3 regions of the Longibacter salinarum genome follow, and region 1 is predicted to be linked to each of the others. Evidence: riboswitches for the same ligand, from Rfam matches in the RefSeq annotation. Region 1 holds a riboswitch; each other region holds the start of a gene.

The links. A riboswitch is a leader RNA that binds a small molecule or an ion and turns the genes downstream of it on or off. The one in region 1 is predicted to bind thiamine pyrophosphate.
Region 2: another riboswitch for thiamine pyrophosphate. It lies ahead of CRI94_RS04095 (3-oxoacyl-ACP reductase); the one in region 1 lies ahead of tenA (thiaminase II).
Region 3: another riboswitch for thiamine pyrophosphate. It lies ahead of CRI94_RS14415 (ABC transporter substrate-binding protein); the one in region 1 lies ahead of tenA (thiaminase II).

Annotation. Positions count from the first base shown of each region.
Region 1 is NZ_PDEQ01000001.1:180,747-188,148, forward strand. It holds gene CRI94_RS00705 (DEAD/DEAH box helicase) at 1-1,771, shown strand, start outside; gene CRI94_RS00710 (alpha/beta hydrolase family protein) at 1,824-2,678, shown strand; gene CRI94_RS00715 (methylglyoxal synthase) at 2,861-3,322, shown strand; TPP riboswitch at 3,502-3,602, shown strand; gene tenA (thiaminase II) at 3,726-4,439, shown strand; gene CRI94_RS00725 (GNAT family N-acetyltransferase) at 4,783-5,577, shown strand; gene CRI94_RS00730 (lysophospholipid acyltransferase family protein) at 5,614-6,531, shown strand; gene msrA (peptide-methionine (S)-S-oxide reductase MsrA) at 6,565-7,260, opposite strand; gene msrB (peptide-methionine (R)-S-oxide reductase MsrB) at 7,308-7,402, opposite strand, start outside.
Region 2 is NZ_PDEQ01000002.1:114,227-121,628, reverse strand. It holds gene accD (acetyl-CoA carboxylase, carboxyltransferase subunit beta) at 27-878, opposite strand; gene tsaB (tRNA (adenosine(37)-N6)-threonylcarbamoyltransferase complex dimerization subunit type 1 TsaB) at 1,059-1,784, opposite strand; gene CRI94_RS04095 (3-oxoacyl-ACP reductase) at 1,828-2,592, opposite strand; TPP riboswitch at 2,666-2,760, opposite strand; gene CRI94_RS04090 (DsbA family protein) at 2,899-3,807, opposite strand; gene CRI94_RS04085 (thioredoxin domain-containing protein) at 3,861-4,787, opposite strand; gene CRI94_RS04080 (SDR family NAD(P)-dependent oxidoreductase) at 4,953-5,738, opposite strand; gene CRI94_RS04075 (hypothetical protein) at 5,884-6,516, opposite strand; gene CRI94_RS04070 (hypothetical protein) at 6,874-7,402, opposite strand, start outside.
Region 3 is NZ_PDEQ01000008.1:20,539-27,940, reverse strand. It holds gene CRI94_RS14430 (glycoside hydrolase family 97 protein) at 1-2,029, shown strand, start outside; gene CRI94_RS14425 (hypothetical protein) at 2,151-2,354, shown strand; gene CRI94_RS14420 (CDP-alcohol phosphatidyltransferase family protein) at 2,603-3,298, opposite strand; gene CRI94_RS14415 (ABC transporter substrate-binding protein) at 3,418-4,341, opposite strand; TPP riboswitch at 4,419-4,514, opposite strand; gene CRI94_RS14410 (T9SS type A sorting domain-containing protein) at 4,855-7,402, shown strand, end outside.

The sequences.
Region 1 (7,402 bases):
CGTCCGGGCGGGTCGGCAGGACTATCTTCGCGATCTAAAACGGTATCTCGAACAGGTGTTGTCCGGCGTTCACACGGCCGATGCCCCATCGGCGAAGCGTCTTCGCGCCGTAGAGCGTCGTGTGGAGGAGATTCGGATTCGGGTATCTCGTTTAGAAAAATCTCTCGAAGCGGATCTTGACCGGCATACCGACTGGGGGAGGATTCTCGCTGCGGGTGATCCTGGCCTGTGGAGCCGGCTCCGGCAGCGATGGATTGCCTGGAGAGTCGAACGGGGCACGGCACTCCCGGAACGAGCGGGACGCCTGTCGGAGTTGCGCTCGCAACAGCTTCGAGCGACGCGCGACCTCGTTCGGAGGAAGCATCAGTTCAATCTCGCGCAACTTCTCGACGATCACCGAGGCGACCTCAAGCAGTTCCTGAGTGCCATCCGAGCACGCAACAGCGGTACGCAGCTCCAGCGCATGCAGCAACTGCATCTGCCGGCTGTTCTACACGCGCTTCCGATCTGGCTCGTGAAAATGTCCGACGTATCCGACATTCTTCCGCTTGTTCGGGAGTGCTTTGACCTCGCCATCATTGACGAAGCATCGCAGTGCGACGTGCCGAGCGCGATTCCCGTTCTGCACCGTGCACGCAGAGCGCTGATCACCGGTGATCCGCGCCAGCTGCGCCACATCTCATTCCTCTCGACGGATCGGCAGCAAGAGATTCGACGAAAGCACAAGGCGGGAGAGAATCCCAATCGCCCTCTTTTCGACTATCGAAACCACAGCCTTCTCGACGTCGTCAGCGACGCGCTCGAATCACAGCGGGACGTTTCGTTTCTGGATGAGCATTTCCGGAGTGTCCCACCCATCATCGAGTTTAGCAACGAACGGTTCTACGGCGGAGCCCTTCGCATCATGACAGAGAAACCGGATGCGCATCGTCCCGAGGCTCTTCGCCTCGTCCAGACGGGCGGGACGCGAGACGCCCGTGGGGTCAACCAGGCCGAGGTTACTGCTATCGTCGATGACGTGGAGACCCTCGTGGAATCACAGGCGAGTCAACCCACGCCGACGAGTATCGGCATCCTGTCACCGTTTCGTGCGCAGGTGGATGCCCTGCGCGAGGCCATCCGGTCACGGTTTACGGTGGACGTGATCGATCGGCATGACATTCTCGTGGGAACGGCCCACACGTTCCAGGGAGAGGAGCGAGAGTCCATGTTTTTGTCCTGGTGCGTGGATGGCAGCGGCAATGGAACTGCGCGCCGGTTCGCGGAGCGGCCAGACGTGTTCAACGTTAGCGTCACGCGGGCACGAAGCCGGCAATGGTCATACGCATCCGTCGATCTCGATGCGCTGGGCGTAGATGACCTGCTCGGAGCATATTTGCGCTATGTGGATCGCTACGCTGGAGCGGTGTCAATACCCCGTGTGGATGCGCATGATCGGTTTGCCGAAGACGTCGCAGCGCAGTTGCGGGAGGAGGGCTATCGTGTGTGGGTCGGTTTGTCGATTGCCGGTCAGACCGTGGATATTGTGGTCGAGACCCGCGGTCAGTACGCCGGCATCGATCTGATTGGGTATCCCGGCTCGTTCAGTGACGCGATTCCGCTGGAGCGATACCGAATGTTCGGGCGCGCCGAGTTGACGGTCGTGCCGCTGTCGTACCCGGACTGGACGACCGATCGTGCGGCGTGTATCGAAGAACTCCTCACCACGTTGCCATCTCCTCACGAATCCGCGAGCGAAAAACAGGAACCTGCCGTTCGGCAGTCACTGTGAACCGGGCGCGATCGTTGCGAACGCATCCGACCTCATCATACACGATCCGACCATGTCAACTGAGCTCCGAGAGGCCTCTTTTTCGACCGAAAACGTGCACGGCGACGTTGTGCACGGCGATCTTCGATGGCTGGAGGATGGACGCGTAAAACCGGTCGTCATCTTCTGTCACGGCTTTAAGGGCTTCAAGGATTGGGGCCCGTTTCCAGAGTGGGGACGCGAGCTCGCCCGCTCGGGATTTGTGGCTGTCCATTTCAACTTTAGCTACAACGGCGTCACGCCGGAGCATCCGACCGAGTTCGTCGACCTCGACGCGTTTGCGGACAACACCTACACGCGCGAACTCGATGACGTGGCAGCGGTGACCGATTACATCGTTGATGGAGCGGATGGTATCGCGCCCATCGACGTTGAGCGTATCGGGCTGATGGGGCATTCGCGCGGTGGGGGCATCGCGATCCTGCACGCGGAGCGAAGCGAGGTGATCAAGTCGCTCGTGACGTGGTCGGCCGTCGATACGTTCTTTGGTCGGTTCGGGCGCGAACGTATCCGCGACTGGAAGGAGCAGGGGTATACCGAGGTCAGGAATAGTCGCACGGGGCAGACCATGCGCCTGAACAAAGTTCTGTACGATGATACCGAGGCCCATCGAGACCTGCTCGACATCACGAGTGCCGCGGGTCGCGTGGACATTCCCTGGATGATTGTTCACGCTACAGATGATGAATCCGTCGACGTTGCAGCTGCCCGCCGCCTTGCCGACGCGCAGCCGGAGGCGATTTTTCTCGAAGCATCCGGCGGTCACACGTTTGGAGGGGCGCATCCCCATGAAAACGACGTTCCTGCGACGTTGCGGGAGGTGTGGAACGCGACGCTTTCGCATTTCAACCAGACGCTCATGCTTTGATGTATGTCACGCTCGAGGGAATTGTGCTCCCTGTGTAGATTGCATTAAGCAAAGCGCTCCCGGACCGCTGAGGCGGGACCTGGGGGAGGAAGACAGGGTTGGAGCGCGCAACTCGGCCCGGGTTGGATCGCATATCGAACCGGGTTCTCTGCAACAGAACGCGGCGGCGACGTCGCATCTGAATGGATACACTTCGTCCTTTGACTCCAGCTACCAAACGCATCGCTCTGGTGGCTCATGATCACAAGAAAAAGGACCTGCTCGAATGGGCACGATTTAATCGGGACGGCCTGGCCGAGCATCAGTTGGTCGCAACCGGCACTACCGGCCGCATTCTTGAAGAAGAGCTCGATATCCCCGTCCACCGACTTCAGAGTGGGCCGCTCGGAGGGGATCAGCAGCTTGGCGCCATGATCGCGAATGGCGACATCGACGTATTGATTTTCTTCTGGGATCCTCTCGAACCGATGCCACACGATCCGGACGTGAAGGCCCTCCTTCGCATTGCCGTCGTCTGGAATATTCCGATCGCCTGTAACCGGGCGTCGGCAGATTACCTGTTCTCTTCGCCGCTGGTGGAGGCGACGTACGACCGACGCGTACCGGATTTCACGGAGCACAGTGAACGGTCGGTCGCTGCCTAGCTGTCCGTTCATAACATTTCGGCCTGGTGAACCGGCAGGATCTGCTAGCGCGGGGCCTGCCGGTTTTTTTGGCCAAGAACGTCCCAATTGATGGCGGGCTACATCTGATCTTCGCACCGGGTAGCATCAAAAAGGGGACTGCTGGTTGCAATCGTCGCCATCGTCGCTGTACATTCGCAGTGCGAAGCTAGGGGTGCCGCCCGTCGAACCGGGCGGCTGAGAAAGACCCTTGGAACCTGATCCGGTTCGTACCGGCGAAGGAAAGCTTCACTCCGGTCTTCTTGATGGCTCGTGACGTCGATCCACGAAAGGATGCGCTTGCATCCGCGTGTTCACGTATCCAGCACGACCTGACTCCCCGGCTTCGCGTCATTCGATCCTTTCTGACGCAATCTCTAGCCTTATGGAGTCGCCCACACTGACCGAAAACCGTCCCTACACCGTTCCGCCGTTTGCGAAGGAATGCCTGGAGGCGGCCGGTGAGGCCTGGCATGCCGCCCACGACCACGCATTTGTCCAGGCCCTGGCCGACGGCTCGCTCGACAGCGACCGTTTCCGGTTTTACCAGATGCAGGATGCCCGGTATCTCGAGGCCTTTGCCGATGCCACGTCCATCATCTCGACGCGCTGCACAGATCCCGACGACAAGCTGTGGTTCATCGAGGCCGCGCAGATGGCCGTGGTTGTCGAACAGGAACTGCATGCCGGATACGGTGAGGAACTCGGCTACGACGCAGACGATGTCGCTCAGCTTGAGCTCACCCCGAACAATCGCGCCTACCAGAACCATATGATCGCCTCGGCCCACACCGGGTCGCTCGTAGAGGCCGTGGCTGCGATTACGCCCTGCCCGTGGCTATACGTTGACCTGGGTCAGCAGCTTGAGGCGGAGATGGGAGAGGTGCCAGAAAGCCACCCGTACGCTGAATGGCTGGAAATGTATCGCGATCCAGCGTTCAACGAGTACATGGATCATCTGCTTGAGCGCTTGCACCGCTTCGCCGTCGCGGCAGATCCGGCTGCCCGTGAACGAGCGAAAGAACTCTTTGTCCTGAGCGTTCGCTACGAGTGGATGTTCTGGGATCAGTCCTGGACGAAGCAGGAATGGCCCGTGTAGGATGATGGTCAGAAAATAGATGGACGAGCGGCGTCGCTGGGGATGAATCAGGCGACGCCGCTTTCGTATGCGGACGCGGGTTAAGTACACCGGATTCGTAGCCAGACAGCTCCATTCGGGGGAGAAAACATCCAAGTAGCATGAAGCCTGCGCGGAAGTTACAGCACGACTGGAACGTGCGCGACGTAACTCGTACGTTTCATACGGTGCAAGCGACTATACGTGATAACCTGCATCCCCACAGCGTCTTTTTTCGCTATACCGTCCGGTGCCATTACCGGGAGCACACTCCTGACGCGGCTCTCCGCTCCGGTCGAAAGACATTTACCTTGCTCCTCCCCTCATGGCCTCCTCTGATACGACGTCTTATCCGGTATTCGAAGATCTGATTCCGGATGTCGATTCCACAGCCGATCACTATGAGATAGCCTTTGCGCGAAGCGAGGAGGATCTGGTCGAAGTCCAGCGTCTTCGCTTTGACGTGTTCAATGTTGAGCTGGACGAAGGACTGGAAGAGTCGTTCGAAAGCGGACGCGATATCGACGCGTTCGACAACACCTGTCATCACCTCCTGGTGCGAGATCAGACCGACGGTGCGATCGTTGGCACCTACCGCATGCAGACGTATGAGATGGCACACTCCGGTCTCGGCTTTTACTCGTCAACGGAGTTTGACCTTTCCGAGTGGCCGGAATCCGTTACGCACAACGCGGTCGAGCTCGGTCGCGCCTGTATAGCGAAAGAGCATCGGTCGCTGCCCGTTCTCAACCTGCTCTGGAGAGGGCTCGGATCTTATCTCCGGCATTCTGGCTGCCGCTACCTCTTCGGCTGCTCGTCTCTAACAAGCCAGGATCCGCGGGAAGGGATCGCCATGCTCAAGTATTTTCAGGAGAAGGGGATGATGCATCCCGAGCTCCACGTCACGCCGCAGCCTGGCTACGAATGCAAGGTCGAAGGCGAGGTTGCAACCGCAACGGCCAGCGATGTCCCACGTCTCATGCGCGTCTACATCAGTACGGGTGCTCGCATGTGTGGGCCGCCTGCGATCGACCGTGAATTTGGTACCATCGACTTTCTGACATTCTACGATATCAAAAACCTTGAGCCGAGTGCCGCCCGGTTCTTCGGATATCGCTAGTCGGACCTGCGTTTTTCCTGGCCCCATCGGTTAATCATGACTCGCCCTTCCTCGACGACCGCGGATTCTGCTGCTTCAGCCTTGACGAAGCCCGCCGATCAGTTCGTTCCGCCGGCGTCCGTGATCGGAAACATCCGCGCAGCGATCCGCCTCGTGGGCATCGTGCTGTGGACGGTCTCCAGCTGTATCACATACGTGGTGCCATTCGATCTGCTGTGTGATGCAGAACGGAAAGGGTGGCTTCCGTGGCCGGGCGTCCATGCGGTGCGGGCCCGTGTGGTGAAGTTCTTTTTCCGCGTCGTGCAGTACATCATCGGACTGCGGATTCACGCAGAGGGGGACGAGCCGACGCCGCCATTCTTACTTGTCTCCAATCATCTGGGCTATCTGGATGTCTTCGTCTTCATGAGTCATCTCGCGTGCGCTCTCGTGGCAAAGCGAGAGGTGCGGAGTTGGCCTCTGGTAGGGTACCTCGTCAAAATCGGCGGGACGATCTTCATCGACAGAAACTCGCGCCGCGATGTGCTGCGCATCAACGACCGGCTCGAGACAGCCATGCAGCGTGGTCAGGGCGTGATCGTCTTCCCAGAAGGCACCTCGACCGCCGGCGACCAGGTGCTACCGTTTCGGGCTTCACTGCTTGCGCCCATCGCAGCATCCGACCGACCGGTGTATTACGCCAGCCTGACGTATCGCACACCGGGCGAAGAGGCGCCGGCCTATCAGACCACGGCATGGTGGGGCGATATGGAGTTCGCGCCGCACTTCTGGCGTATGCTGGCCGTCCCGCGCATCGATGCCCATGTTCACTTCGGGCGCATCGATGGGGACACGGACGATCGGAAGGAGATCGCCGAGCGGCTTACGACGGTCGTCCGTTCGCATTTCGAACCAATTCCCGGGGCAGACCAAGCGGTTGAGATCGCACAGCCTACATATCTCCGCCGCGCCTGAGCATTTGTCTATGGCCCTGGATTTTGCCGTGAGTCATCTTGACTCCTTCGGAGGCGCATTTCCTTCATCGCCCCACAGCGCTTTGAGACGGGCGTCGCGGCCGCAGCCCTCACGGTAGGAATCATAGCGCCCCGGATCCTTCTTATAGAAGTTCTGGTGGTAGTCCTCGGCCACATAGAACGCATTCAGTTCGAGCACGTCGACGACGATCGGCCGGTCGAATCGACTCTGGGCCTCGTCTTTCGATGCCAGCGCAGCTTCCTTGTGGTCCGGGTGAGCGGGAGAAACGAAGATCTCGGGTCGGTACTGGGCGCCGCGGTCGCAGAACTGTCCGTTCTCGTCGAGCGGGTCCACGTTCCGCCAGTAGACGTACAGGAGACGGTCGATGCCCACCTTGGTCGTGTCGTATGCGATTTGAACCGTTTCCGTGTGGTCGGTCTGGCCACTGGCGACCTGCCGGTACGACGGGTTTTCGACGGTGCCGCCAGCGAAGCCTGAAATCGTGCTCAGAACGCCTTCCGTACGGTCAAACGGCGGCTCCATGCACCAAAAGCATCCGCCGGCAAACCAGACGGTGTCCACGACTGCGGGATCCACGTCGGTTGTGTCGGTAACCGCCTCTGGTGCGCTGTCGGCGCGAGCCTCTGTGTCGGCGTCCTGACAGCCGATTGTCACGGTGAGGACGAGTAGGACGAGCAGCGAGGAGAAGAAGGACGGGAGAGATTTCATCGATGGCGTATGCTGGACCGGGAGGAAAGACGAGATGACGTACATGCCTACGACCGAAGATCGGGCAGCGACTCTCCTTCGGGGACGAAGCTCAGGGCGAGTCCGTTGTTGCAGTAGCGAAAGCCGGTGGGATCCGGGCCGT
Region 2 (7,402 bases), on a different contig from region 1:
AAACCGCCGAAAATGGGGTGACGCGTCTAGCGATCGTCCATCAGGAGGTCGAAGAGGTGGATGATGCGCTGACGCAGACGCCGGCGATCCACGACCATGTCAACGAAGCCCTGCTTGAGCAGAAACTCCGACCGCTGGAATCCCTCGGGCAGGTCGGACCCGATCGTTTCGCGGATCACGCGCGGCCCGGCAAATCCGATGAGCGCTTCCGGCTCGGCGATGTGGATGTCTCCCAACATGGAGAACGATGCCGTCACGCCACCCGTCGTTGGGTGCGTAAGTACCGAGATGTAGGGAAGGCCGGCGTCGTCGAGTCGAGCAAGGTGGGCGCTCGTTTTCGCCATCTGCATCAGGCTGAGGGCTCCCTCCATCATGCGCGCTCCACCACTCTGCGAGATGATGACGAGCGGAATCTCGCGGGTGTACGCTCGCTTGATGGCACGCGCGATGGTTTCTCCGACCACCGACCCCATCGAGCCCCCAATGAAGCTGAAGTCCATGCAGGCCATCGACACCTCGTGGCTTCCCATTTCGCCGGTGGCAGAGCGAGCTGCGTCGTTCTGCCCCGTCTTCTCCCGCGCTTTCTTCAGGCGCTGGTCGTACGGTTTTCGATCCTCAAAGTCGAGGCGGTCGACACTCATCAGATCGGTGTCGTGGAGTTCGTACTCGCCGTCATTGAATAAGAAATTGAAGTATCGCCCGCTGCTCATGCCGAAGTGATACCCCGAGCTCGGGAAGACGAGCAGATTATCCTCCAGTTCTCGCCGGTTGATAATCTCCCCCGTCTTCGGGCACTTCACCCACTGCCCCTCCGGTACCTCATTCTGCTCTTTCCGGGTGGTGAGGATGCCGGCTTTCTTGCGCTTGAACCACGGCATAACGGAACGGTCGTCGAATCACGAGGAGACAGGCGAAGGAAAAACGAGGGGCGGAAGCGATCCGCCACAGACATTCTATAATCTGGATTACCGAATCCAATGTCCAAATCCACAGCAGCTGTCCGCGTGAAATTCCATCGCGCACGCACTGGCACCGGACAAGGGCGGATCTCCCACGTCTCAGCCCACATGAAACGCCTTAAGATACATGGGCTCGAACGTCTTGGGCTCCGCTTTCTGGCCACGGCCAACCATTTCGAGAGCACACCGTGCCACCCACGCGGCCGACGGACGAGAGACCACGTCCGGCACAACTCGCACCTTGATGCCGACCGACCGGAGGACGGGCTCGACCTTCGCGGCACCCGTGCCGATTACACGCACCCGCGCCTTCTTGACGCCGATCCAGTCCGGCAACTCTTTTACGTTCATCGCGGAGGCGGCCGCTTGCAGCTTCAACCGGCCCGTCCACGGGTGCGGATGCGTCTTCTCGCCATCCCCCACAACTTCGCGCATCCGGTACGCAGCGGCAAAGACCTCGTCGCGCCGCGCATCGAGCGCCGCACAGACAACCTCCCCTTCACTTGCGTGGGGTGTCACCGTCGCAGCCAGCGCCTCGAGGGTGGGCACGCCGATGAGATCCGCCCCCGTCGCCTCCGCCCAGCCTTTCGCCGTACTGACCCCGATGCGGAGCCCGGTGTATGATCCGGGCCCTTTCGATACCGCAACCACGTCGATCTCTGAATGATCGACCGAAGCACGCGTCAGCACGTCCTCAATGATCGGTGTGAGGTGCTGCGCGTGAGCCCGCGGCCGGTGCATGTGGTTCTCGGCCACAACGTTGCCATCCACACAGACCGCAGCCCCACAGGTGTGCGTCGCGGTTTCGATCGCTAGAAGGACCATGATAAAACGGTTTGAGACGAACGCTAGAGTGACGGTGCACGACCTACTTCATGACCAATCCGCCGTCGACGATCAAGTTCTGCCCGGTCACGGCACGTGCCCATGGGGACAGGAAAAACAGGACCGCATCGGCCACTTCCTCCGGGGTCGTGACGCGACGTAGGGGCGTCGTTTGCTCGATGATTCCGAAGACCTCGTCGGATGTCGCTGCACTGGCGTCGGTCGTCTGCAGAAGGCCTCCAGACACCATGTTGGCCGTGATGCCTTCAGGCCCCAGCTCCTGAGCAGCGTTGCGCACGAATCCGAGAAGAGCGGACTTGCTCGTGGTGTAGTCGTGATACGGCACCACCGGGTTCTGAACGAGATTCGACCCGATCGCCACAAAACGCCCTGCGCCGGCATCTCTCATCGACGGCAGGCACGCCTGCATCAGGTTGAGCGCTCCCTGCACCGCCCCTTCCGTCTGCACCTGATACTCGTCCCAGTCGATCTCCTCGAGCGTGGAACGATTTTCGGCGTCGAATTGAAAGTCGATCAGCGCGTTGTGCACGGCACGGGTCACCGGCGCACCGAAATGATTCTCGGCCGCATCTACCATGTCACGCACGGCATCGGCATCGCGCACGTCCGCCTGAACCGGTAGAGCTGCCTCCCCGATCTCCTTCGCGACGGCATCGGCTTTTGCCTCGCTCTGGAAATAGTTGACCACGACGCTAGCGCCTTCATTTGCGGCAGCGCGGGCAATGGCAGCACCAAGGCCACGACTGGCACCGGAAATAACGACGACCTGGGAGTCAAGAGACGACATAGAAATGGAAGCTGGCTTCAAAAAGTGATTGACGCGAAACCAGCGGTTCCCAAGGACCGGATGATCGGCACCATCGGGTCGCGAGAAGCTTTCCTTCGCCGGTGCAAACCGGATCAGGTTCGAAGAGACTCTCTCAGCCCGCGCAGGCGGGCACCCCTAGCTTCGCATCGGCCAACATACCGCCTCATCCCTCTTCATTCAAGCCTCTTAGAAAAGGATTCTTGCCAGGCTCGCCAAAAACCGTCCTCGTTCCCACCTACATTGCCAATACCCAATCCCCAATCCCCAATCCCCAATCCTCAATCGTCAGTTCCCCGCTGCAGCTTCGATCTTCTGAGCCAGCGCGTCCACTGAGCGCGCACCCTGTACCTTTTCGCCGTTAACGAAGAAAGATGGCGTCCCTGTCACGCCGGCCTGCTTGCCGGCTTCGAGCGAGGCATTCACCTGCTTCACAACGGAGCGATGCACATCCGATTGGCGATCCGTGGCGCACGCTCTCCACTGCTGCAGATCAATCGTCGCGTCTGCCAACTGCTCCTCACTCTGCGGAACCACGTTTTTCGGAGTGAAGACATCCTGGTTGGCGAAATAGAAGTCGTGGAGCGTCCAGAACGCATCCTCACTTTGGCGTGCCGCGCACTGGGCCGCGACGGCAGCCGGACGCGCCCACTCGTGCGACGACAGCGGGAAGTGCATGAACACGATACGGAGCTGATCCGGATATCGGTTGTGCAGCTCTTCGACCATCGACGTGGCCCGCGCGCAATAGGGGCACTGGAAGTCCGAAAACTCAAGCATCGTCACCGGCGCTTCGTCCGGCCCGAGAGCCGGCATCCCCTGCGACGCGTTCTTCAGTAGATCCGCTCGTTCCCGCTGCTGGTCCTCCTTGGAGGCCTGCATCTCTTCGGCCGTGCGCCCGATGTCGAGCGGCGGGCCGGCAAGGAGCAGCGCCTCGGACTCGTCCTTCCGGATCATCACGTAGACCCGATTCCGATTGTTCACGACCAGCTCTCCCTGGTAGAAGCCATCCACCTGACTTTCCTTGAGGGAGTCGATGCGCAGCGAATCGGCATCGCGAACCTGCGGAATTTCCAGTCGGAGATTGGCGAGGATCTTTTGCTCATTCACCTCGGGACTGGAGTCCGACGCGCCGCACCCCATGAGGAGGCTGGAAGCGAAAACGACGCAGAATGCAACAACGGCAAAACGTGACATGTCGGGCGAAGCCAAATGGGAGTCCGTGTAAGCAGGCGTCCAGAAGCGAGTCTCTACTGGGCGTTCGCCGCAGCTTGGTCGATCAGACGGGCAAATGCTTCGACCGAGCGCGCGCCCTGCACCTTCTGTCCGTTGATGTAGAAGGAGGGCGTCCCCGTGACGTTGACCGAACGGCCCGCCTGCATATTGGCCTCAATCGTCTCCTGCACTTCCTGGTGCGCAGCTGAGTCCGAGTCCTGTGCGCACGTCCTCCACTCGTCCATGTCGATCGACGCGTCTGCGAGATACGACTCGCTCTTCTCCACGACGTTTGCCTCGGTGAGGTCGTTCTGATTGTCGAAGTATGCGTCATGTAGCGTCCAGAATGCGTCGTCGCTCTGGCGCGCGGCGCACTGCGATGCGACGGCTGCGGGTCGGGCCCACTCGTGCATCGGCAGCGGGTAGTGGATGTACACGACATTCAGCGTCTCGGGATATCGCGACATCAGCTCGTTGACGAGACTCGACGCTCGCGCGCAGTAGGGGCACTGGAAGTCCGAAAACTCGACCAGGGTCACAGGCGCGTCGGCCGGACCGCGCACAGGCATCCCTTTTGCCGCACGAGCCAGGGCTGCGCCGCGTTCGCTTGACTCCGCAGCCAGAGCGTCCTGTACCTCTTCTACCGACCGGCTAACGTTGATCGGCGGCCCTGCGAGCAACAGCGCCTGCGATCCGTCCGGCGTTACCAGCATGGGAATCTGACGCCCATTTACCGTGAGCGTCGCGCGCTTGAATCCGTCGATCTCACTATCCGAGAACGAGCTCAGCGAGACCTGACCAGTCTGGCGAAGCTGAGGAATTTCCATTTTCAGGTTATCGATGATGCGCTGCGTATCCAGTCCCTCGTCCTGCGCGGACGTAACCGTAGGGAAGAGCAGCACAAGGAAACTGACAAGCGCGATCCCGCGGCCGATGCGGGAAAGGATAGACGAAGGACTCATGAGACGCTTGGATGGTAACGGAAACTCGACGGGGCAGCACGCGAAACATCGCTGCAAAACATGGGGCAAACGACAGGCACCGACCGAGGTTGCAAAGACTCGCCGAAGAGGAATCATAACGCAGCGCACCCTTCGAACGAATAAACGACTCGGTTCAGAACCGAGCTACCCGTCCCTATGCAGGTAGGCCGCGACTTTACTCGCAACCGATCGAGGGAGGAAGCGCGTCGCGAAAGCCCCGACTTTGTTCGGGAGTCCCGGTACCGCGAGCGTGTCGCCCCGCCGGAAGGCATCGTAGCCATAATTTGCCACAGCGGCAGGCGACATCGCAGCTCCAGACTCGAACAGCAACGTATCGTGCATCTCCGCCCGATCCGCAAAGTCCGTTTTCGTCGGCCCCGGCGCGAGGCATGTCACCGTCACGCCGCTGCCTGACACCTCCTGCGCGAGCGCCTCGGAAAACGAGAGTACGTACGCCTTTGTCGCATAATAGACGGCCATGTTCGGCCCCGGCTGGAATCCAGCGGTGGAGCCTACATTCAGGATGCCTCCACGGCCCCGATCGAGCATGCCCGGCAGCAGCAAGCGTGCGAGATGCGTCAGCGCACTGATGTTGACATTGATCATGTCAAGTTGCTCGCGATCCTCGGTATCAACAAACGACCCTCTGTTGCCGAACCCCGCGTTGTTGACCAGCACGTCGATCGTCAGGCCGAGCGCGTCCACTCGATCGACCACCTCGCGCCCGATGCCCGGCGTGCTGAGATCAAACGGCAGAACGTGCGCCGCGACGCCGTACGTGTCCTGTAGCGACTGAGCATGCTCGTTTAGTGCCTCCTCGCGACGGGCGAGAAGAGCAACATCGGAGCCGGATCGGGCAAAGCACCGGGCGAGCTCCGCACCAATTCCTGAGGATGCGCCTGTGACGAGAACCGTTTCGCGAGAGTTCATGCCTGGTAGCCAGTCTTCCCTTGGGAAAATGAACAGGCGGGTCACCCTGAGCGCTTCTGAAGGTTCCACTACGGCATACGAAATTGGAGCCCCACGTGGATTGAGAGGGGCCATACATGGACCTCGAACGTCCCACACGCTGTCCCTAGCGCGTTATGCGCTCGGGCTCGGGCAGCCGCATGAAGCTCGGCAGAAGCGCGTGATCGATGAGTGCAGCAATCAAATCGTCGGCGATGCCGCGGCCAAACTTCTCGTCGCTAAACGCTTTCTTGCTCGGTCGCATTTCCGCAACCCACACCTCCTCCTCCGTCTGGACGTCGTAGACGCGGGCAAACATCACCATCTGAATCCCTCCACCGGGTGACATCATGTGTCCCGAGGGAGTCATCACTGGTTCCGCGACATATGCTTCCTTGTCTGGATCGGCAAGAACAAGAACCTGTTTGGCGTTGGCCTCGCGGCCTTCCTCAAGCGCCTTCTCCAGAAGGGTACCCTTGTATTCCACTTCGAATTCGCCATCGGAGATCTGAAGAAACGAAATGGTCCGCCCGTGCTCTTCCATTCGCGAACGCATGCGCGCGGTGAGGCCCTCCCCCACCTCTTCGTGATCGTCAGAAAACTGATCTACCACTAACACGTCGCTGAGGAACTGTGTGTAATCGTAGTTCTTCTCGGCATCGATATGGGTCTGCGCGCTGTTGCTACAACCCGTCACCAGGGCGATCAGGGACAGTAAAAGGCAGACGATCAAAAAAGAGGGAGCTGAAATGTGACGCATTCGAATAGCGTGCTGTCAAGTAGTAGGTTTAGAACGTGTTTGGTGGATCGCCTTCGGCCACCCGGAGGTGCGGACTGCTCTACGGTCGATCCTCGCGGAGCTCGCAAAACGAGGCTCGGCTGATCTCGTGCATTCTGTCTGCTGCGTCAGTGCTAACGGATCACCGCCAGACTCATGATCTGCCTGAACGGCCGCGCTTACTTCTTTGCGATACATCCGGCAAACAGATGTATAATGATTAAGTGCGTCCTGCTCATCAGCCCAATCCTGTTACGTCCATCTCGTGCCCTCCTCAGCACAGGAGCAACGCGAACATCGGGAGGGCCAGTACCTGGGCATCGTGCAAACTAACCGCAGTCAACGCGACTGCCGCGCCGCTCCTAGCGCATCGCGATTCCGCTCTTCCAAACCAAAGACCCCGTCATTTTCCATCGCCTGCACGAGTTCGTTTGCAATTCGGTCGGCAAGAAAGGACTCATCTTCAAACGTTTCGACGATCCCGCGCCACATGCGACGTCCCGTATCAACATCGTACAGACCGGCATCGACGTTAATTAGCATCGGAACCTGACTTTCGGGAATCCCATCGGAATCCATCCTGCGCTCGTTGAACGTGAGCAGCAAGGCATAGGGCATCTCGTTTTCCTTCGCGTGGTCAAGCCCCGGAGCTTCGTCAAGTTCAAGGTTGTCGTAAACCCGCCATTCCGCAGCCGCTCCGTACTCCGCGAATGCTGCTTCTAATGCCCTCGCTAGTTCATCTTCGGCGACCAGATCGGCGGCTTCTACAGATACGAAGAGATCCTCGACCGGAACAGCAAAGTCGTCTGCAACGGTCGACCGCGTCGTCGTCTGTAGACCCGGACCGCAGGCAGTCAGGGTCAGATTG
Region 3 (7,402 bases), on a different contig from region 1:
GGACGGCTCCCTTACCGTCCATCTTTCAGAAAATGACGGGCGTATCTCCTATCGCGCGACGCGGTCGGGGAAGCCGGTGATCGAATCATCGCGCCTCGGCCTGGAACTGCACGACAACATTTCGCTTGCCGAGGATCTGACCTTGACCGACATGCGAACGGCGTCGGTCGACACGACGTGGGAGCAGGTCTGGGGGCAGGAGCGCTATGTTCGCAACCGCTACAACGAGCTCCGGGCGACGTATGAAACGACGGGTGACGCGACGCGAACCCTGGTCGTTATCGTCCGCGCCTTCGATGACGGCCTCGCCTTTCGCTACGAGATCCCGGAGCAGCCACACCTCGGGAGCTTCCAGATTCTGAACGAAGTGACGGAGTTCAGCTTGCGCGAAGACCCGACGGCCTGGTGGATCGAGGCGTATGAGCCGAGGCGCTACGAGTATCTGTACGAGGAGTCGGATCTGAGCGAGGCGGCCGATACGCTGCACACGCCGCTCACGATGAAGACCGGTAACGGTCGTTTTCTAAGCATCCACGAGGCGGCGCTGACGAATTACTCGAGCATGACGCTCGCCCGAAACGGGGACAAAATGTTGGAAGCGGATCTCGTCCCGTGGTCCGACGGCACGAAGGTGAAAACCTCCGCTCCGATGACGTCGCCCTGGCGGACGGTGCAGGTCACGGACACGGCGGGAGAGCTCCTGACATCGCGGATGATCCTGAACCTGAACGAGCCGAATCGTCTGGAAAACACCGGCTGGATCGATCCCGGGAAGTACGTCGGCGTGTGGTGGGAAATGCATCTTGGGACCTCGACGTGGGGCTCCGGCCCGAAGCACGGCGCGACCACCGAGAACGTGAAGCGCTACATCGACTTCGCCGCCGAGCACGGGTTCGACGGCGTTCTCGTCGAAGGCTGGAACGAGGGCTGGGACGGCGACTGGACGAAGAACGGCGACGCGTTCGAGTTCACGACGTCGTATCCGGACTTCGAGATGGATGAACTGGCCGACTATGCGCTCGAGAAGGGCACACGCTTGATCGGGCATCACGAGACGGCCGGGGGCGTGATGAATTACGAAGATCAGCTACCGGAGGCGTTCGATTACTACCAAGAGCACGGAGTTCGCGCCGTAAAGACGGGCTATGTCACGCCGGGCCGGTCGATCAAGCGGATGACGGACGATGGCGACATTGCGCTGGAGTGGCATCACGGACAATACATGGTGAACCACTACCGCCACGTCGTGAAGACGGCGGCCGAGCACGAGCTCATGATCAATGCGCACGAGCCGATCAAGCCGACGGGCATTCGCCGGACCTTTCCCAATATGCTCACGCGGGAAGGGGCGCGCGGGCAAGAGTTCAATGCCCCGTGGGCCGATGGCAACGGTCCGGCGCACACGGTCACGCTACCGTTCACGCGCCTGCTTGCGGGTCCGATGGATTTCACGCCTGGCATCTTTCAGCTTGTCGATGCAGGGGATGAGCCAGAACACTCCGTCCCGACGACAATAGCGAAGCAGCTCGCGCTATACGTCACGCTCTACAGTCCGCTGCACATGGCTGCGGATCTGCCGCGGAATTACGAGGAGCGGCCGGAGGCCTTTCAGTTCATCGTCGATGTCCCGACGAACTGGGCGGAGACGCGCGTTCTACACGCTGTGATCGGGGATTACCTGACCGTGGTGCGGAGGGCGTGGAATGGCGACGACTGGTACCTCGGTAGCACCACCGACGAGGAGGAGCGCACGTTGAAGGCGCCGCTGACCTTTCTCGAGTCGGGCGTACCCTACGTCGCCGAGGTGTACCGGGACGCCGAAGATGCCCACTGGAAAACCAACCCGCTCGCGTTTGATCACACGAAGGTGCTCGTGGATGACGCAACCACGCTCACGCTCCGTCTCGCGCCGAGCGGCGGCACCGCGATCCGCTTCCGCCCGGTCTCAAACGAGGATGTAGGCGTTGGCATCGGCGATTGCAGGGGAGATGTCGTGTGCGACGCGGACTTCGTGCCGGTGTCCAAGTGACAGTTGCGGCGCAAACGGTGCAAAGAAGCATGATCCCTGCGACGTGAATCTGTATGGTTGTACCGATACAGGCCGGGTCTACGTATTCCGGTTAACGATTCTACGAACGTTTTCTTTTGAAATGATGACCTACCGAACGGGACTTCATGTTGCGATATCCGCCGCCGTCGCCCTGGTTGCCACGCTGATTATCCACTATTTCAGCGATGCGACCCTGGCTGAACTGATGAGCTGGTTTGTCTTTTTTGCGTTCATTCAGTTCGGTGTGGTGCGGAAGCTGTACCAGCGCCGGTGTGAGCGGTGCTCGGATGGACGGGTGAAGTGAGCTTCGATTCGATCTTGAGCGGCTTGCTCGTGATGCGATTGAGCAGATGGGCCGCGGCCCGTTCCGTCCAGAGGCGGTCTCATACCCAATCCAAATTCTAATGTCGGGGTCTGCTACGTTCGCCCGGGTGCTTCAAACCGCAGAACCAAGCATGGATCGTTCCCAGCGACGCCCTTTTTCCCTTTATCGACCGAACCATCCCCAGCGGCCGAGGCACAGCACCCGGACAGCGTCATTTGGATTCAGTATCAGGTGTGTCGGACCGACCACAGCCACCACGTGTAGCGGCCGAACGAGTAGAGCAGCGCTGTGGCCGCGAGGCCGACGAGGGGCTGCGTAACCGCCGGGTACGGGAGAAACGCCGCGAGCATGGCGAGGACGACGCCGACGTAAATGATGCGGGCCCACGACGACCGGTACTCCTTTCCTACGTGTGGCTGCAGAAGGAAGAGCGCCACGACGAAGAGGTAGCGCAACAGGCCGAGGCCGACGACCCAGGGCGAGAGCAGTCCGGATGTCGTCGTCATCAGGCAGAGGACGAGGAGGAAGAATGCGTCGGTTTCCTTGTCGAAGAACTCCCCAAACTCCGACGACAACTCGTAATGGCGCGCGAGCCAGCCGTCGATACCGTCCGCAATCAGGATGACGAGTCCCACGCCGATCGGGGCCGCGGGGCCAAGCGAGGCGGGGAGAAGTGGAAGGGCGAGCACCATCGCAAGTCGCACGGCCGTCACCGTGTTGGCCCGCCCGAAGCCGCCGTCCGGCGTCCACTTGTGCCGGGACTGTGCGACGAGCAGTAGCAACGCAGCGCCGCCGGTGACAATAACCGGGAGCGTTGCGTCAACGACGAGGCTCACCGCGGTTGCAGCGAGCACGCCGAGAGCATTCAGTAGGGACCAGCGCTCAATCGGTGTCGCGGATCGAAGGGTGCGAGAAGAGGGCACAGAGAGGGGCGCGTTGGCGAAAGAGGGCGTAGCCGTTCGCAGGGAACGGCTACGGTAACAAGCATGCTTCTCGACTCAAACGCAACCAGGCCCCGTCTCCGGGCAGTCACAACGGCCAATCAGGCCGCTGGGTTGGGCGCGAGCTCAGGGAGGGCGAGGTCGTTCGTCCAGTACGACACCGGTGCGTCAGGCGCGTCGATCAGGTGGCGCTTGATCATCCACGCTTCCAGTTGATCGTAATACCGATCCGTCATGCTGAAGTCGTGCGTGAAGCATGGAATGGTGGCGTCGAAGATGGCCGAGGTGAGTTCGTCGTTCGCGTCCGTTCCCGTGTGCTCGAAGTAGATGCGCCGGGCCTCGTCCGGCTTCTCGTGAACAACGTCGATCCCGCGGCGAAGAATCTGCGTGAGCGTCTGAAAGAGCTCGCGTTCGACGGTCAGTTTCTCCTGCGATGTAATCAGGATGAGCTGGCAGAAGTCCGGCACGCCCCAGTCTTTCAGGGCGAAGAAGTCGACATCCAGCCCGCGGTGCAGCCCCTCGACAATTTCGAAGTTATAGAACGCGAGGGTCGCGACATCCGCTTCGTCCTCGGCCAGAGCGTCGGTGTGGTAGAAACCTTTGTTTACCGGCGTGAAATCCTCGACGTCATACGTTCCACCGTCCGTTTCGATCATCGTGCCGACGATCGCCGGACCGCCGGGGCCCGGAGCGCCCGGATACTGAATCCGAGCGCCGGCCATGTCGCTCGGGCGCTGGATGTCGCCGTCCGTTCGGTACATGACGCCTCCGTTCGTGTGGAGGAAGCGGGCGAAGCCGACGACGGAGTGGCCGGCGGCGCCATCCTCGACGAGGTGAAGCGGTTCGGTAATGGCAAGGTCCATCGTGCCGTCTTCGATTGCGTCGACGGCGTCCAGGTGTTCTTCCGGCTCGATGACTTCGAGGTCGATGCCGGCGTCGCGAAACCAGCCGTATTCTTTCGCGATCAGGAGGGGGGTGTGGTCCGGGTTCAGAAACCACTCAAGTCCTAGGCGTACGGTTGTCATACGAGAATAGCAGGTCGTGATAGAAAAGGACACGCGTGCTGAGGACCTGCACAACCGATGTGATCGTGCGACACGCAGGTAGGGCGGGCACGCTTTTCCTTCGTCGGTACGAGCCGAATCAGGTTCAAAGGGTATGATCTCAGCCCGTTGCGGGGGCACCCCCAGCGACTTTCTCTACGACGGCCGTCGTTGCAGGTTCGGGCTCAGTCGCCCGCAGACGGCACAATGGTGTGAAGCGAGGCGAGGTATGGGGTTTGGGGTTTGCGGGGTGAGGGGGGGCGTGGGGGCTAGGATGCGCCCGAGTGCGACCGGCACTGGTTAGTGTGGTTTTGGTGTGTGGATTTACGGTTTCAGCGGTGGTCTAAGTCTCCATCTCTTTCAGTTTATCGATCGGATAGGTATCATGTATCCTATTTAATGCTCGAAGCATGCGAGTATTTCAGAATTTGAGTCTCTCATCGATTCGAGTTCGAGAGTAGGCCCATTTATTTCGGTTTAAACGGTCGACATATTTTGCGCGGTTCGCTTGTTCTTCTGTGCTTCGCACTTCTGTCCACATCCACCTTCCCGTCGCGCGGTCAACATGCCGGTGAGCGGTCGAGCACCGGTCCGCCGGATGCGATCCACGCACCGGATGCACGAAGCACGCTCCTCGAATTCCAACCCGGTAAGCAGGGCTCGCGCCGACTTATCGGAAAGGCAAGTTCGACAACGTCGTTCATGCGTCGTGGTATCGACCTTGACGGCGTGTACGATAGCTCGAGCAGCTGGGGGGATTACGACGGCGATGGCGACCTCGATCTGGTGGTTACGGGCTATGACGCCAATCGTGACGAGGTGACGCGGGTCTACCGGAATGACGGCACCGGCGGGTTCACCGATGTCGGAGCGAACCTTGCCGGTGTGGCGATCGGTTCGGGCGATTGGGCAGACTACGACGGCGACGGAGATCTCGATCTGGTTATCAGCGGCGACCACGGCCAGTCGGGGGAGATCGCGGTGATTTATCGAAATGATGGAGGCGTATTCACGGATATTCGTGCCGGGCTCGACGGCCTCGTCCTGGGCTCGAGCCACTGGGGAGACTACGATGACGACGGAGACCCGGACCTGGTCATCACCGGCCTTGAGGACGGCAGTAATCCGAGTGCGACCATCTACCGGAATGACGGTGGCGGCACATTCACGGACATCGGCGCGAGCCTTGACGGCGTGGTATTCAGTTCGAGCGACTGGGGCGACTACGACGGCGATGGAGATCTGGACCTGATTATCACCGGCTCCGACTTTGTCAATCACGCGTCCACCGTTTATCGAAATGACAATGGGACGTTTACAGACATTGGGGCTGGGCTCGAGGGGGCGTCGAACGGGAGCGCCAGGTGGGGCGATTACGACAACGACGGAGACCTGGATCTCGCCATCACGGGACGAAATAACAATTCGTCATACCTGGCGATGATTTACCGGAACGACAATGGCAGCTTCACCGATATCGGCGCCGGTCTTGCTGCCGTACGGGGTAGCACGGTTGACTGGGGAGATTTCGACGGGGACAACGACCTCGATCTCCTCGTCAGTGGCTACGATGTCAATGAGCAGCGAACGGCCCGGATTTATCGAAACGAAAACGGCTCGTTCGTCGACATCAACGCCGGCGTGACTGGCACGTCAAGAGGATCGAGTCAGTGGGGGGACTACGACGCAGACGGTGACCTCGACCTCGTTCTGACTGGTCTGAATGACGTTTCCGGCGGTCCATCGGTGTCCGTGTACGTCAACCGCACGATCCAAAACCTTCCAAATCGAACGCCCTCGTTCGGACGCGATACCGGTGAGAGTGTCGTGATGGGCGGGGCATCGACCACGCGGTTCATCGAGGCCGGAGACATCGACGGTGACCCGCTCACTCTTCAACTCGTGCAGGGTGCCGGTGTCGGCACATTTACCGATTACGGAAATGGAATCGCGTCACTGGTCGTCTCCCCGACAAAAGCAGAGGCCGGACGATCTTACACGTTCAGCATCGAGGCGACCGACAATGACGGCGCAACCACGACCAAAACGTTTACGATCGATGTACCGTCGACCTTTGCCATCCAAAGCACGAGCGTCGACGGGGCAGCGATAGGGAGCAGTCGCTGGGGCGATTACGACCGCGATGGCGATCTAGATCTCGTGGTCACCGGTCGAAATAGCAACTGGGATCGTTCAGTCACGATTTATCGCAACGACGACGGCGCGTTTACGGACATTAACGCTGGATTGACGCCCGTAGCGTACGGCTCCGGCAGCTGGGGCGACTACGACGGTGACGGCGATCTCGACCTGATTGTCACCGGACTTCTCGCGGATGACGTGAACACCGCGACAGCAACCCTCTATCGGAACGACGGTAATGACACGTTCACCGATATCGGGGCGGGGATTACCGGAGGCAGCGAGTCCAGCGACTGGGGCGATTACGACGGCGACGGTGATCTCGACCTCCTTCTGACGGGCTGGGATGGTGACGGGAATTTAGCCTCGACCATCTACCGCAACGATAATGGGAGCTTCACCGATATTGGCGCCGGTCTTACGGGCGTGTACAGCGGCGCCGGCCGATGGGGGGATTACGATCGCGACGGGGACCTCGACGTTATCTTGATCGGTGAGACGTCCGGTTCGGACGAAATCGCCACCCTTTATCGCAACGATAGTGGGGTGTTTACAGAAGCAGCCGCGGGGCTGGTTGGCGTGTCGCTCGGCTCCATCAGTTGGGGGGATTACGATCGCGACGGCGATATCGATCTGGCGATCAATGGACGTACAGCTGACTACAAAGCGTCGACGATCATTTATCGCAACGACAATGGATCGTTTGTAGATATCGGCGCTGATTTTCGCGGCGTGGTTGGCAGTTGCAAATGGGGAGATTACGACGCCGACGGGGACCTCGACCTGTTCGTGATCGGCGACAGCGGGGCCAAGGCGGACGCTGCCATGTACCGAAACGACGATGGGAATTTCCGTCGCGTAGACATGGGGTTTACGGCCGTCGAGCTCAACGCGGTCGACT